One region of the Mycoplana ramosa genome, then DNA from elsewhere that is predicted to be linked to it. Evidence: predicted binding sites of a transcription regulator. Region 1 holds the regulator's gene; each other region holds the start of a gene.
What was found. Region 1 encodes LexA, which represses DNA repair genes until DNA is damaged. Its sites were predicted from a motif close to TGTTCNNNNTGTGTTCNG; they were not measured.
Positions count from the first base shown of each region.

Region 2: the regulator LexA is predicted to act here: its motif matches at 2,063-2,080, upstream of JNC62_RS12700 (ATP-dependent helicase).
Region 3: the regulator LexA is predicted to act here: its motif matches at 1,935-1,952, upstream of JNC62_RS02505 (sel1 repeat family protein).
Region 4: the regulator LexA is predicted to act here: its motif matches at 1,781-1,798, upstream of JNC62_RS06610 (DNA polymerase IV).

Region 1 is NZ_JBHEEW010000006.1:123,071-126,198, reverse strand. Features, by position in the region: gene JNC62_RS09465 (SDR family NAD(P)-dependent oxidoreductase) at 1-297, shown strand, start outside; gene JNC62_RS09460 (YMGG-like glycine zipper-containing protein) at 501-758, shown strand; gene lexA (transcriptional repressor LexA) at 971-1,687, shown strand; gene JNC62_RS09450 (ComEC/Rec2 family competence protein) at 1,668-3,128, opposite strand, start outside.
Region 2 is NZ_JBHEEW010000008.1:226,517-229,644, reverse strand. Features, by position in the region: gene JNC62_RS12715 (efflux RND transporter periplasmic adaptor subunit) at 1-342, opposite strand, end outside; gene JNC62_RS12710 (carboxymuconolactone decarboxylase family protein) at 614-1,021, shown strand; gene JNC62_RS12705 (L,D-transpeptidase) at 1,249-1,965, shown strand; gene JNC62_RS12700 (ATP-dependent helicase) at 2,122-3,128, shown strand, end outside.
Region 3 is NZ_JBHEEW010000001.1:540,202-543,329, forward strand. Features, by position in the region: partial or broken gene JNC62_RS02485 (YnfA family protein) at 1-252, opposite strand, end outside; gene JNC62_RS02490 (hypothetical protein) at 330-509, opposite strand; gene JNC62_RS02495 (hypothetical protein) at 535-702, opposite strand; gene JNC62_RS02500 (glutathione S-transferase N-terminal domain-containing protein) at 865-1,566, shown strand; gene JNC62_RS02505 (sel1 repeat family protein) at 2,143-2,412, shown strand; gene JNC62_RS02510 (pyridoxal phosphate-dependent aminotransferase) at 2,508-3,128, opposite strand, start outside.
Region 4 is NZ_JBHEEW010000004.1:120,076-123,203, forward strand. Features, by position in the region: gene JNC62_RS06605 (L,D-transpeptidase family protein) at 1-377, opposite strand, end outside; gene JNC62_RS06610 (DNA polymerase IV) at 491-1,762, opposite strand; partial or broken gene JNC62_RS06615 (hypothetical protein) at 1,937-2,596, opposite strand; gene JNC62_RS06620 (DUF3572 domain-containing protein) at 2,596-2,889, opposite strand; gene JNC62_RS06625 (response regulator) at 3,031-3,128, shown strand, end outside.

The DNA of each region.
Region 1 (3,128 bases):
ACTGTGGCCTATACGGCGGCAAAGCACGGTGTCACGGGACTGACCAAGGTCGCGGCGATCGAATATGCCAAGTTCGGGATCCGCATCAACGCCGTCGGTCCCGGCTGGATCGATACCCCGCTCCTGGCGGAGCATCCGCAACTGGCGAGCAGCCGTCGGATGGAGTCGCTGCAGCCGATGGGGCGACGGGGACGACCGGAAGAAGTCGCAGCACTCGTCTGTTTCCTGCTCTCGGACGAGGCGAGCTTCATCACGGGCAGCTACCATCTCGTGGATGGTGCCTATAGCGCGCACTAGCGTGTCACCCGATCTGACCGATCCCCGACCGCCTTGAAGGCGCTACCGGCATGATCGTATCTGTCCGATCGCAACATTCGCCCGAACGCGCATGCGCCACGACCGGTTGTACCTGGACGAAAAACCGGATTACACTTGACGGCTGGTTGGGGTGGACAAGATATCGACAGGCAAGAAAATCAACGAGACAGGAAGGAATGGAGATGACCAAGATTTCCCTAATACTCGTTCTGGCCGGGCTCGCAGCGGTCGGCTGCACGCCAACCGAGAGGGGGGCCGGCATCGGCGCAGCCACCGGTGCAGTGATCGGCGGCGCCATCACCAATGACGTTCGGGGCGCAGCCGTCGGGGCCGCGATCGGCGGCGTTTCCGGCGCCGTCATCGGCAACGTGGCCGGACAGCCCGGTCGGTGTTACTACCGCGATCGCTACGGGCGTCGCTACATCGCCGCCTGCCCCTAATCGGCGCGCAAACCGTGTCGCAGTTGAACCGGGAAGAAGGCCCCTCGTCCCCGATAGGGCCTTTTTCCCGACCATGGAAGCTGCCGCCGGCCTCGCGGCCGACAGTCTCACACGAGCCGCTGTACCTTTGATTGAAATTTGCCCCTTGCGGAACACATGTGGAACAGATAGTGTCCGTTCTGGATTTGTTTCACGATTCTGGGTGACGAGCCATGCTGACCCGCAAACAACAGGAACTGCTGCTGTTCATCCACGAGCGGATGAAGGAGACCGGCATTCCGCCGTCATTCGATGAGATGAAGGATGCCCTCGACCTCGCCTCGAAATCGGGCATTCACCGGCTGATTACCGCGCTCGAGGAGCGCGGCTTCATCCGTCGGTTGCCCAATCGGGCACGCGCACTCGAGGTGATCAAGCTGCCCGAAGCCTATTCGCCCAGCCTGAAGGCGCGGCGCGGTTTTTCGCCATCGGTGATCGAAGGAAGCCTTGGCAAGCCAATGCCAGCGCCCTCCCCGGCCAGGCCGGCCGCCGCCGTGGCGGATGGGTCGGTTTCGGTTCCGGTCATGGGGCGCATCGCCGCCGGCGTGCCGATCTCGGCAATCCAGAACAACACCCATGACATCTCCGTTCCAATGGAGATGCTCGGTGCTGGTGAGCACTATGCGCTGGAAGTCAAGGGCGACTCGATGATCGAGGCCGGGATCCTGGATGGAGATACCGTCATCATCCGCAACACGAACTCCGCCAACCCGGGAGAGATCGTCGTGGCCCTCGTCGACGACGAGGAGGCGACACTGAAGCGCTTCCGCCGCAAGGGCGCCTCCATTGCTTTGGAAGCCGCCAATCCCGCCTACGAGACCCGCATCTTCGGCCCCGACCGAGTGAAAATTCAGGGCAAGCTCGTCGGCCTCATTCGCCGTTATCACTGACTGCATTTTCTGAATCGAAGAAGGTGTTCGTCCGCCAGTCGTACAGGCGGTGTCGGCTCCAGGGGCGGTGATGCGTCGTGACGGCGTTGCGAACGCTGTAGCGTAATCGGCCGGTCCAATCGGCAGGCCGATCGGCAGGCCGCGGTGTTATCTCGAGGGCCCCGGTGCGACGCAGGCTGCGTGCCGAAACGAGTTTCGCGCCGGAACGGCAGGTTTCCATCCGAATGTAGCGTGATATGACCACGAGATCGGCACGGTCGCAGGCGGCCCCGAGAAGGGCCGGATCCTCGAGCACGAGGACACGCCAACCGGACGGCGCGGTGCCGGCACACCACTCCTTGCGGCGGCAAACGAACCGCTTGTCGTTGGCGGCTACGGCGAACGCAGAATCCATGTCGTCCCGTGCCCGCGCGATCGCAACAGGATCAGGCGCCACCTCCCTATCCATGCCTCGGCGCTGCCGTCCTTGCGGACGGACTTTCGGCACTGCCAGGCCAACCAGGCCCTCCGAGCGATGGGTGCCCGCGCCACTTCCAGTCGCCGTCCGCCATTGCGCGGCATCGCCATCGGTGAGGAACATTGGCGATCGATGGGTACCAAGGCGAAGGGCACGACGCCATTGATCGTAGATGAAATCGGGCGGCCGCGACCGGTTCGTGGCGGCTTCTCCGGGCATGACGAGCGCCACGAGCCGGCCGTCCTTCGACACGAGAACCTCGGGCGGCACATCCGAGGGGCGGACGGCGACGACAGCCACGCCGAAGACGAGTGGTAAGAGACCGATGGTTGCGAAACGGGTGCGAAACAGGCAGACCAGCCCGCCTCCAGCCGCGACAAGCGTGAAAGCCAGCGGCGGCAATCGGCCGGTGACCACCTCTCCGCCCCAGCCGGCAACCCAATTGGCCATCGCGATGATCCAGTCGACGCCCCGTCCCATGATCGCGAGCGGGATGCCGTCCAGTCCGAACGGCATGAGCAGCATGGCGATGACGGCCATCGGCATGACGAGGAACGATATGATCGGCATCGCAAGAAGGTTTCCGGCGAGGCCATAGGCCGGGATTCGATGGAAGTGCCCGATGGAATAGACGAGCGTCGCGACCCCGCCGATCAGAGACGACAGCAGAATTCCACCGACAAGCGCGGATGCAACCGACAGGACCCGTGACCGGTCACCGATCCACCGCGGGCGTCGCGCGGACCAGTCGCGCCAGGCACCATAGCCCGCGACGAGGCCCAGGGTTGCCGCGTAGGACATCTGGAAGCCGGGACCGGTGACCGCCGACGGGGTCACTGCCAGAATGATCAAGGCCGAGAGCGCAACGTTGCGCAGGCTGATGGCGGTGCGGTCGAATAAGACAGCGAACAGCATGACGACGATCATGAGCCACGAGCGGATTGCCGAAACCGCGCCGCCGGAAATCATGATGTAGAGCGTGAC
Region 2 (3,128 bases), on a different contig from region 1:
GACTTGTGTCAGGTTGCCGCTCGAATAGGGGGTAACGACCACGGTCCGGATCGCCTCGCCGTCGCCGATGGCGCTGAGGCGGTCGTTGACCAGGGTCATTTGCACGGGTTTCGTCACCACCAGCGTCGGCCCACCGAAACCGCCGCGCTGGCCATTGCCCTGCCCGCCTTTGCCCGCCTTGCCGCCGTCAACGGCGCTGCTCGGCGCCACGAGCGCGACCAGACTTTCCGGCAGGCCGGCCGACTTGAGGGCGTCTCCTGCCCCGGGCGCCAGCCGGCCCCAGACGAGCAGGCCCGCGCCGACCACGGCAAGGCTTACCAGAAATTGTTTCCAAAGGCGCATTGAACTCTCCGGGCAAGGGTCGACGCTCCGCGTCGGCGCGGTTGCCGTATAGGGCAAGTATCGTGTCTTGCCCATGAACCGGCAATGAAAGAATGCGATCATTACGGAATTGTAAGATTTGCGCGAAGGTTCGATTGCAACCACTATAGATCGCAGCCGCCGCTGGCGCTGGAAGCCGTCGCCAACTGCGCGTTCCGACACTCGTGCAAGATTTGTTATCGTCGGCGGGCTTCACGCCGCCAAACATGTCCCATCTGCAAGGAGGCACGCCATGAGCACCGTCAAGCCCGCCGCCGACCCGGAGACCGATCCGCGCGTCAAGGCCGTCTTCGACGACATCCGCACCACGCGCAATTCCGACTTCATCAACAACATGTGGCTCTACCTTGCTTACGACCCCGCCCTGCTGGAAAACACCTGGCGCGAGGTCAAGGCGATCATGGCGACACCGTCGACGCTCGATCCGCTCGTCAAGGAAATGCTCTACATCGCCGTATCGGCCACCAACGGCTGCAGTTACTGCGTTCACTCGCATACCGCAGCGGCAAAGGCGAAGGGCATGAGTGCCGCGCAACACGCCGAACTGATGTCGATCATCGCGCTCGCCGCAAAAACGAACCAGCTGGCAACCGCGCTGCAGGTGCCGGTCGATCCGGCATTCGACGCCGACCGGAACTGATTCGGCAACGCCGCATCCATGGTCGGCCCGAACGATCTCTGTGCGTGCCGCCCGGCCGCGGGTCCCCGGCCGCGGTCCCTTCTACTCCCTCCGCGGCATATCGGACACAGTTCTGGCGACATCATTCCCATGACAAAGATGTGATCGCCATCGAGCCTTGTCATGCCGTCGGGAACATGGGTAGGCAACGGCCTGCACACACCCTTCCCGGAAAGAAACTCCCTGAAATGTCGTCTGCATCTCTTACGTCCCGGAGAACGTTCATTTTGACTGCCGCTGCCGCGGCGTTGGCGGGCTGTACCACCACAACACCGAGCGGCAAGGTCGCGCCCATCCCACAGGCGCCGCGTCGTCCGACCGTACCTCCGACGAACCCCGAACTGGATGCCATGTACGGCCCGGTCGAGGATGGCGGTCACTCGATTCCCGCCGTTCCGTACCAGCAGATCGATCCCAAGTTCTACCGGCAACGCGTTGCGAACCCCACCGGGGAGCCGGCCGGAACCGTGGTCGTCGACACGCCGTCGCGCTTCCTCTATCTCGTCGAGCCGGGCGGCACGGCAATGCGCTACGGCGTCGGCATCGGCCGCGACGGCTTTTCCTGGCAGGGCGAAGGCGTCATCCACTGGCGCCAGCCCTGGCCGCGCTGGAAGCCGCCGAATGAAATGATCAAGCGCCAGCCCGAACTCGAGAAATACTCCATCGCCAACGGCGGCATGGCGCCCGGAGTGAGCAACCCGCTCGGCGCACGTGCTCTCTATATCTTCAAGGACGGCAAGGACACGCTGTACCGACTGCACGGAACCCGGGAGTGGAAATCAATCGGCAAGGCCGTCTCGGCTGGCTGCGTCCGGTTGATGAACCAGGACGTGATCGACCTATACAAGCGCGTACCCTATCACGCCCGGATCGTCGTCCACCAGGAAACCCTCTATCAGTCCTGATGCGCCTTCCCCGGTGCAGGCCTTGCGTCCTGCACCGGCAGCGGAGCGGCCGACGGGTGCATGGCCGTCCACACCGTCGTGCCTGCGATCGAAATCACGGAATAAAAGAAGAACGCGAAACTGGCCTTTCGCCCCCGAATCACTACATTGGGCCGCATGATGAGCGGTTACGACGACATTCCCTTCTTCGACGACGAGGATCCGGCGCTGAAGAAGGCCCACGCCCCGAGCCAAAAGCCCGGCCAGGCCTCCGGCGGCATTGCCGCGCGCGCCATGGCCGCCCGCGATGCGCACCGTGCCCCCGACTACCTCGCCGGCCTCAATCCGGAGCAGCGCGAGGCGGTCGAGACGCTGGACGGCCCGGTGCTGGTGCTCGCCGGCGCCGGCACCGGCAAGACGCGCGTGCTGACGACCCGCATCGCCCATATCCTCGCCACCGGCCGCGCCTTTCCCTCGCAGATCCTCGCCGTGACCTTCACCAACAAGGCCGCCCGCGAGATGAAGGAGCGCATCGGCCTCTTGGTCGGCGGCGCCGTCGAGGGCATGCCCTGGCTCGGCACCTTCCACTCGATCGGCGTCAAGCTATTGCGCCGCCACGCCGAACTGGCCGGGCTGCGATCCGATTTCACCATCCTCGACACCGACGACGTGGTGCGGCTGATCAAGCAGATCATCCAGGCCGAGGGGCTGGATGACAAGCGCTGGCCGGCCAAGCAGTTCGCCGGCATGATCGACACCTGGAAGAACAAGGGCCTCGATCCGGCGCAGATCCCCGAGGGCGACGCCCGCGCCTTTGCCAACGGCAAGGGCCGCGAGCTCTACGCCGCCTACCAGAACCGGCTGAGGACGCTCAACGCCTGCGACTTCGGCGACCTCTTGCTGCATCCGATCCGCATCTTCCGCGCCCATCCGGACATCCTGCGGGAGTACCATCAGAAGTTCCGCTATATTCTCGTCGACGAGTATCAGGACACGAACACCGCCCAGTACATGTGGTTGCGGCTTTTGGCGCAGCGATCGCAATCCTCGGGTCGGGCGTCGGTCCCGGCCGAAGGCCGAGCCAGCGATAGCTGGCCGGGCGACGCTTCGCCCGCGCCCGCGCAGGCCAGCGCCGGTAGGCGCGATGCGGCCGTGAGCGCAAATGAAAAGCAGCAAATAAATAT
Region 3 (3,128 bases), on a different contig from region 1:
GGTCGGGGGAGACGCCTTCCGCAGCCCAGAGCCAGAGCAGGGAGGCGGCGATGTAGATCCCGCCGTAGGCTGCGTAGGCGCGGCCGGCCGCGCTCGAATCGATCAGCGTCAGCAGCCAGGCGAAGGCCGCAAGCGATGCCGTGCCGGGGACAAGCCAGAGCGCCGACTTCTCCAGCCCAACCAGGCCCAGAAGGAAAAGCAGCCGGCAATTTCCGCCAGGGCAGCGGTGCCGTAGATCAGGAAGGATTTCATTCTGGCTCCGTGCGAAGGAGCCGATGCCATAGCGCAAAACGCCTGAGGCGGAAATCGCCTTCAAACGTCGGGCGTCTTCAACTCATCGCCTGACGCTGCAGCGTGACGAAGAGGACGAGCCCGGCACCCTGCTTGCCGGCGCCGAGGCTGCCATTGTGGGCCGCGTAGGAAACGGCCGCAAGCGGCGCAACCATGAGGGCGGTCAGAACGAGGATGCGCAGGCTGATGGCGAGGCTGGCGAAAAGCGCGATCGGCATGGCGGGCGTCCTTGCTGCGGCAGGGTTAGAGGGCGCGATGGCATAGGGTCGGGACCGAGCAGGCGCTCGCCGTGCCAAACCGCTTGTTCTGGTCGTGACGGCGCGCATCGGTTTCGACCGCGGCAGCGACCGAGATCGCAAAAACGGTCATCAGCAGCGTTATGATCGTCAGTCGGCGGGCCAGGATTTCCATCGTTCGTCCCTAAGATTGTCTTTCCGTTATGGCTTTCTCGCATGACGTGACTGAATGCGTCCTGAGAGGGCGGTTCATCTGGCGTTCAGAAAGCGATGCCCGACGGTCTTGAAGCCGGGCGCGGTCGTGGCTAACTCGTTGTGACATCGAATGGAGAACCATATGACCAGACCGATCGAGCTTTACTACTGGCCGACCCCGAACGGCTTCAAGATCACCATCATGCTGGAGGAACTGGGCGCTCCCTACGAGGTGAAGTACGTCAATATCGGCAAGGGCGAGCAGTTTTCGCCCGACTTCCTGAAGATCGCGCCCAACAACCGCATGCCGGCGATCGTCGATCCCGACGGTCCGGGCGGCGCGCCGATCTCGGTGTTCGAGTCCGGTGCCATCCTGCAGTATCTCGGCCGCAAGTACGGAAAATTCTATCCGACCGAGGAGCGCGCCCGCGTCCAGGTCGAGGAATGGCTGTTCTGGCAGATGGGCGGGCTCGGCCCGATGGCCGGACAGGCGCACCATTTCCGTCAGTATGCGCCGGAAAAGGTCGAATACGGCATCAAGCGCTACACCAACGAGGTCAACCGTCTCTACGGCGTGATGAACAGGCGGCTGGCGGAGAACGAGTATCTCGCCGGCGACTACTCGATCGCCGACATGGCCTGCATCGGCTGGGTGCGCCCCTACGAGAACCAGGGCCAGAAGCTGGAGGACTTCCCGCACCTGAAGCGCTGGTTCGAGGCCGTTCTCGCCCGCCCCGCTGTGCAGCGCGGCATCGAGGTCGGCAAGGAGGAGCGCGCCCGTCAGGCGAGCCTTGCCGACGACAAGGAAGCGCAGAAGATCCTGTTCGGCCAGCGGGCGCGGTAGGGGCCGCTGACCCGCCAGATTTCGTCATGCCGGACCTGATCCGGCATCCAGTCGCGCAAGTCCTTGCGCTAGAGAAGCTTCTTTCGCGCCGCCGACGCGGCGCGGCTGGACACCGGCTCAAGGCCGGTGTGACGGAAGATGGGTGGGCCGCTCCTCCACCTCCATCAGAATTGCCAGTCACGGCGGCCAAGGCACCGCTCTGTCTCACCGGCAGGCGCAGCGATCACTTTTTGCGCGGAGGAAACGCGCGAACGCTCTCCGTGGTTAGCGATTGGTTGAAATCGCAAGTTGAACAATGCGTAAATTTTGAAGCAAATCCGCGGCGTTCCAGCGGGTGCAATGCTTAACGAAAATCCAAGTTTACCAACTGTTTGAACTTTGTTCGTCTCAAATTAAGCATGCATTTTAAGCGCCTGTTGAAAGGGGGCTGGCATAGTGCAGCCATAAGACGAGCACGGGAAACACCGGCCGGCAAAACCTTCCGAGGAGCACATGCCGCAGAAGACGGCAGGCCCTCGAAAGGCTTGAAAAACAGGGCGATACAAGAAGAAGACAACAGGACAGGGACAAACGGAAATGGCACGCTTCGATATCCAGAACGCCGAAATGGCCGCCATGACGGGCGGCGACACCCGCGCCGACACGTTCTGCGACATGGGTCTGATGTACGCGACGGGGCGCGGCTGCGACGTCGACCTGATCGCGGCCCACAAGTGGCTGAACATCGCCGCAATCAGGGGTTGCGATCGTGCGGCCGAGCTGCGGGCCGATCTCGCCGCGACGATGACGAAAACGGATCTGGCGCTGGCGCTTCGCGCCGCCCGCAACTGGATGACGACGCACTGACGACAATAGGCAATCAGGCGGGTAGGCAGTAGGGCGCAATCAACCTACGAGAACCTTTAAAAAGGCATCGCTGTCCAACAACGATACTCTGCTGCCTACCGATTGCTTCCCGCCGTGCGAAGCACCTTCGGCAGAACCTCTTCCAGCAGAGCCATCTCGGCTTCCGGGCCGACGCTGACGCGGATGCAGCGGTTCAGTGGCGCGACACCGGGCATGCGAATGAAGACGCCGTGCTCCATCAGTCCGTCGACGATCGCACGCGCATGCGCGCCGTCGCCTCCGCAGTCGATCGCGACGAAATTCGTCGCGGAGGGCAGGGGGCGCAGGCCGTTCTGCGTGGCTATTTGCGCGACCCGGTCGCGCGCGGCGGCGATGCGGCCGACGACGTCGCGCAGATACGCCTGGTCCGCGAGCGCGGCGAGCGCTGCCGCCGTCGAAATCCGTGCCATGCCGAAATGGTTGCGGATCTTGTCGAACGCCTGGGCGTTGCCGATCGTGCCGATCGCATAGCCAATGCGCGCGCCCGCCAGCCCGTAGGCCTTGGAGAAGGTCCGCATCCGCAGAACGTTCGGTTGGCCGATCAGCGCTTCGATCGCCGGTGTCGATCCGGCCGGCGCCGTCTCGCAATAGGCCTCGTCGAGGACCAGCAGGCTGCGCTCCGGCAGCGCCCGGGCGAAGGCGACGACGCTGTCGGCGTCCCACCAGCTTCCCATCGG
Region 4 (3,128 bases), on a different contig from region 1:
AACAGTTCCCTTGCGAACTTTCCGGGGATGCGAATGCAGCCATGCGAGGCAGGGTAATCGGGCACCTGATCCGACGCATGCAGGGCGATGCCCGACCAGGTCAGCCGCTGCATGAAGGGCATCGGCGCCTCGTCATAGATGTTGGAGTAGTGCATCGGCTTCTTCTCCAGAATCGAGAAGATGCCGGTTGGCGTGATAAATCCCGGCATGCCGCTGGAGATATTGGTGCTCGCCACCATCCGGTCGCCGTCATAGACCTTCAGCGTCTGCTGGTCCCTCGAGACGATGAGCTGCAAAGGACCTTCGATCGCTGCGGCAAGCGCGGTCGTACCCATCAGGGCGAGGAGACCGATCCCGGTGGCGAGGCGCAAAAGCATGTGTCCCGTCCCTTACGCGATACTGGGGATGCCGAGGCTACAGCCTCAGCCCTTAAGGAAGCCTGTATGATCGCCGATTGTCGCTGCCGCGCAAGCAAGACTGTCGCGTGTCTTTACCCACGATCCTTGCCGAAGGTGTAGCCCGTTTCGACGCTCTTCTTGCCGAACTTGTCGCGCAGGGCGTTCATCGCTGCCTCCGCTGCGGCGCGCCGGCCGGCGGCCGGATCGACGAGATCGGGCGGATCTGCGCGCTGCGGATCGCAGAGGTCGGTAACGCCGATGCCGATCAGACGGAACTTCGTGCCATCGACCTCCTTCTTCAATAAATCCATCCCCACGCGGAAGATCCGGTCGGCGAGCATCGTCGGGTCTTCCAGCTTGCGGTTGCGCGTGCGGCTCTTGAAGTCGGCGGTCTTGAGCTTCAGGACGACCGTGTGGCCGGCGATGTCGGCCTTGCGCAGCCGGGCCGCCACCTGCTCGCTCAGCCGGCGCAGGTGGGTGACGAGATCGTCCTGGGCGGAAATGTCTTCGAAGAAGGTCGTCTCGGACGAGACGCTCTTGGCCGCGTCGTTCAGGTGGACCTCGCGGTCGTCCTGCCCGCGCGAGAGCTGGTAGAGCCGCTTGCCCATGATGCCATAGCGCCGCATCAGGTCGCTCTCCTCCATCGCCTGGAGTTGCCCGATCTCGCGGATGCCGTCGCGTTCCAGCGTTTCGGCGAACGCCTTGCCGACGCCCCAGATCAGGCGAACCGATTTCGGCCGCAGGAACTCGAGCGCCTCGCCCCGGCCGATGACGGAAAAGCCGCGCGGCTTCTGCAGGTCGGATGCGACCTTGGCGAGAAACTTGCAGTAGGAAAGGCCGACCGAGATCGTGATGCCAATCTCCCGCTCCACCCGCTGGGCGAAGCGGGCGAGCACGCGGGCCGGCGGGTCGTGGTGCAGCCGCTCGGTGCCCTTGAGCTCCAGGAAGGCCTCATCGATCGACAACGGCTGCACGAGCGGCGTCAGGTCTTGCATCATCGTCCTGACCTCGCGGCCGACACGAACGTACTTCTCCATGTCCGGCTTGACCACCACGGCCTGGGGGCAGGCCTCCAGCGCCTTGAACATCGGCATCGCCGAGCGTACGCCATGGATGCGGGCGACGTAGCAGGCGGTCGAGACGACGCCGCGTTTTCCGCCGCCGATGATCACCGGCTTGTCGACAAGCTCCGGATTGTCCCGCTTCTCGATCGAGGCATAGAAGGCGTCGCAGTCGATGTGGGCGAGCGTCAGCGCGTACAGTTCGTCGTGATAAACAAGGCGAGGGCTGCCGCACTTGTGGCAACGGCGTTGCTTCGGCGGCTGCCCGGCGAGGCAATCGCGGCAAAAACCAGGATGGCGCATCTCAGCTTGCTGCATGTTGAGAACAAAAGTTGAACATCGACAGCTTAGCTTCTAGGCTGATGAGTCTCAAGAGCCCGCGCTTGAACCCGCTGCAGCATTGGATGAGGCTTGAAGGAGGACGACGGTTGCATGGCGATTTTCCCTACGCAAGCTTGCCGGTTCAGCCATGCGTCGTCATCCCGCGCCTGCCGGAGTTGCGAAATGGCGACGGATCAGGCTGGCCGCATGGCGCCAGTCGGTCGCGCGCAGGACGTTCGCGCCGGGGTCAGGTGCCATCGCGCGGAACGCCTCGTTCGCCATCAAATGGACGAGCAGCGCCTCAGGCGCGCTTTGCTGGACCGAAGAGTGATTGAAGTGGATGTCGTCGACGAAGGCGAGCGGCAGGCTTCGGGCGCGGTGCAGGGCGTTGACCACCGGTCCCTTCGCCTCCTCCGTCGCCACCATGGGAAAGGCAAGGCCGATGCGGTCGAGCAGCCGCCGGCGCGCCGCAACATGGCGCGGCGGCATGGCGGTCAGGAACACGACATCGGCATCGCGGCCAAGTGCCTGAACGGTTTCGACGGCAAGGGCGGCCGGCGTCTGCCAGGCCTATTGCGAGGCGAAGAAATCCTCCTGCAGCGCATCGACCACCGCATCGAGTGCGGCCTCGCCGGTTGCGCTGTCGATGATGTTGCCGTGCAGCCGGAAGGAGCGTGGCAGCAGGTCGTGGCCGTGGCTCCGCAGGAAGGCGGCGAACGGCGAAAGATATTCGAGCACGACTTCGTCGATATCGCAGACGAGCAGCGGCCGGTCGCCAAGGCGTATGTGGTCGAGCGTGTAGGGCACGCCGGCCATCACCAGCCGCCATCTTGGGGGCCGCCGAGGCTGGCGTGCGCGCGCACCACTTGCTCCGGTTTCGTTCCGGTCGCCTCGCAGAAAGCCATCAGGGTCGGCTCGTGGCCCATGAGAAAATCGACGAGGCCTGCGAGGAAACCGCGGTTGGTTGCCGCGGCGCGCACGGCCGACGGGTCGACGCCGGTCAGTGCCAGGAAACGGGACAGGAGTTCCGGTTCGCCTGCCAGCCAGGCGAGCACCGCGATCGCTGTCGACTCGGCGTCCTGGGCCGATGTATCTTTTTGGCTTTGCATGGCAATTTCCCGGAAAAGTTACCTTTTGGTCAACCAAATGCCGCTATCATCACCAGGATCGTGCTGGGTGAATTCGGCGATGCGGCAACTTATATCTCTCTTGGGGCGTTGCAAAGCTGGAGTGAGGGGCAAGGACGTGTAATGCCGAAACAGGTGATGATAGTCGAGGACAACGAGCTTAACATGAAGCTCTTCCGGGACCTCATCGAGGCGTCCGGCTATACGACGATCCAGACCAG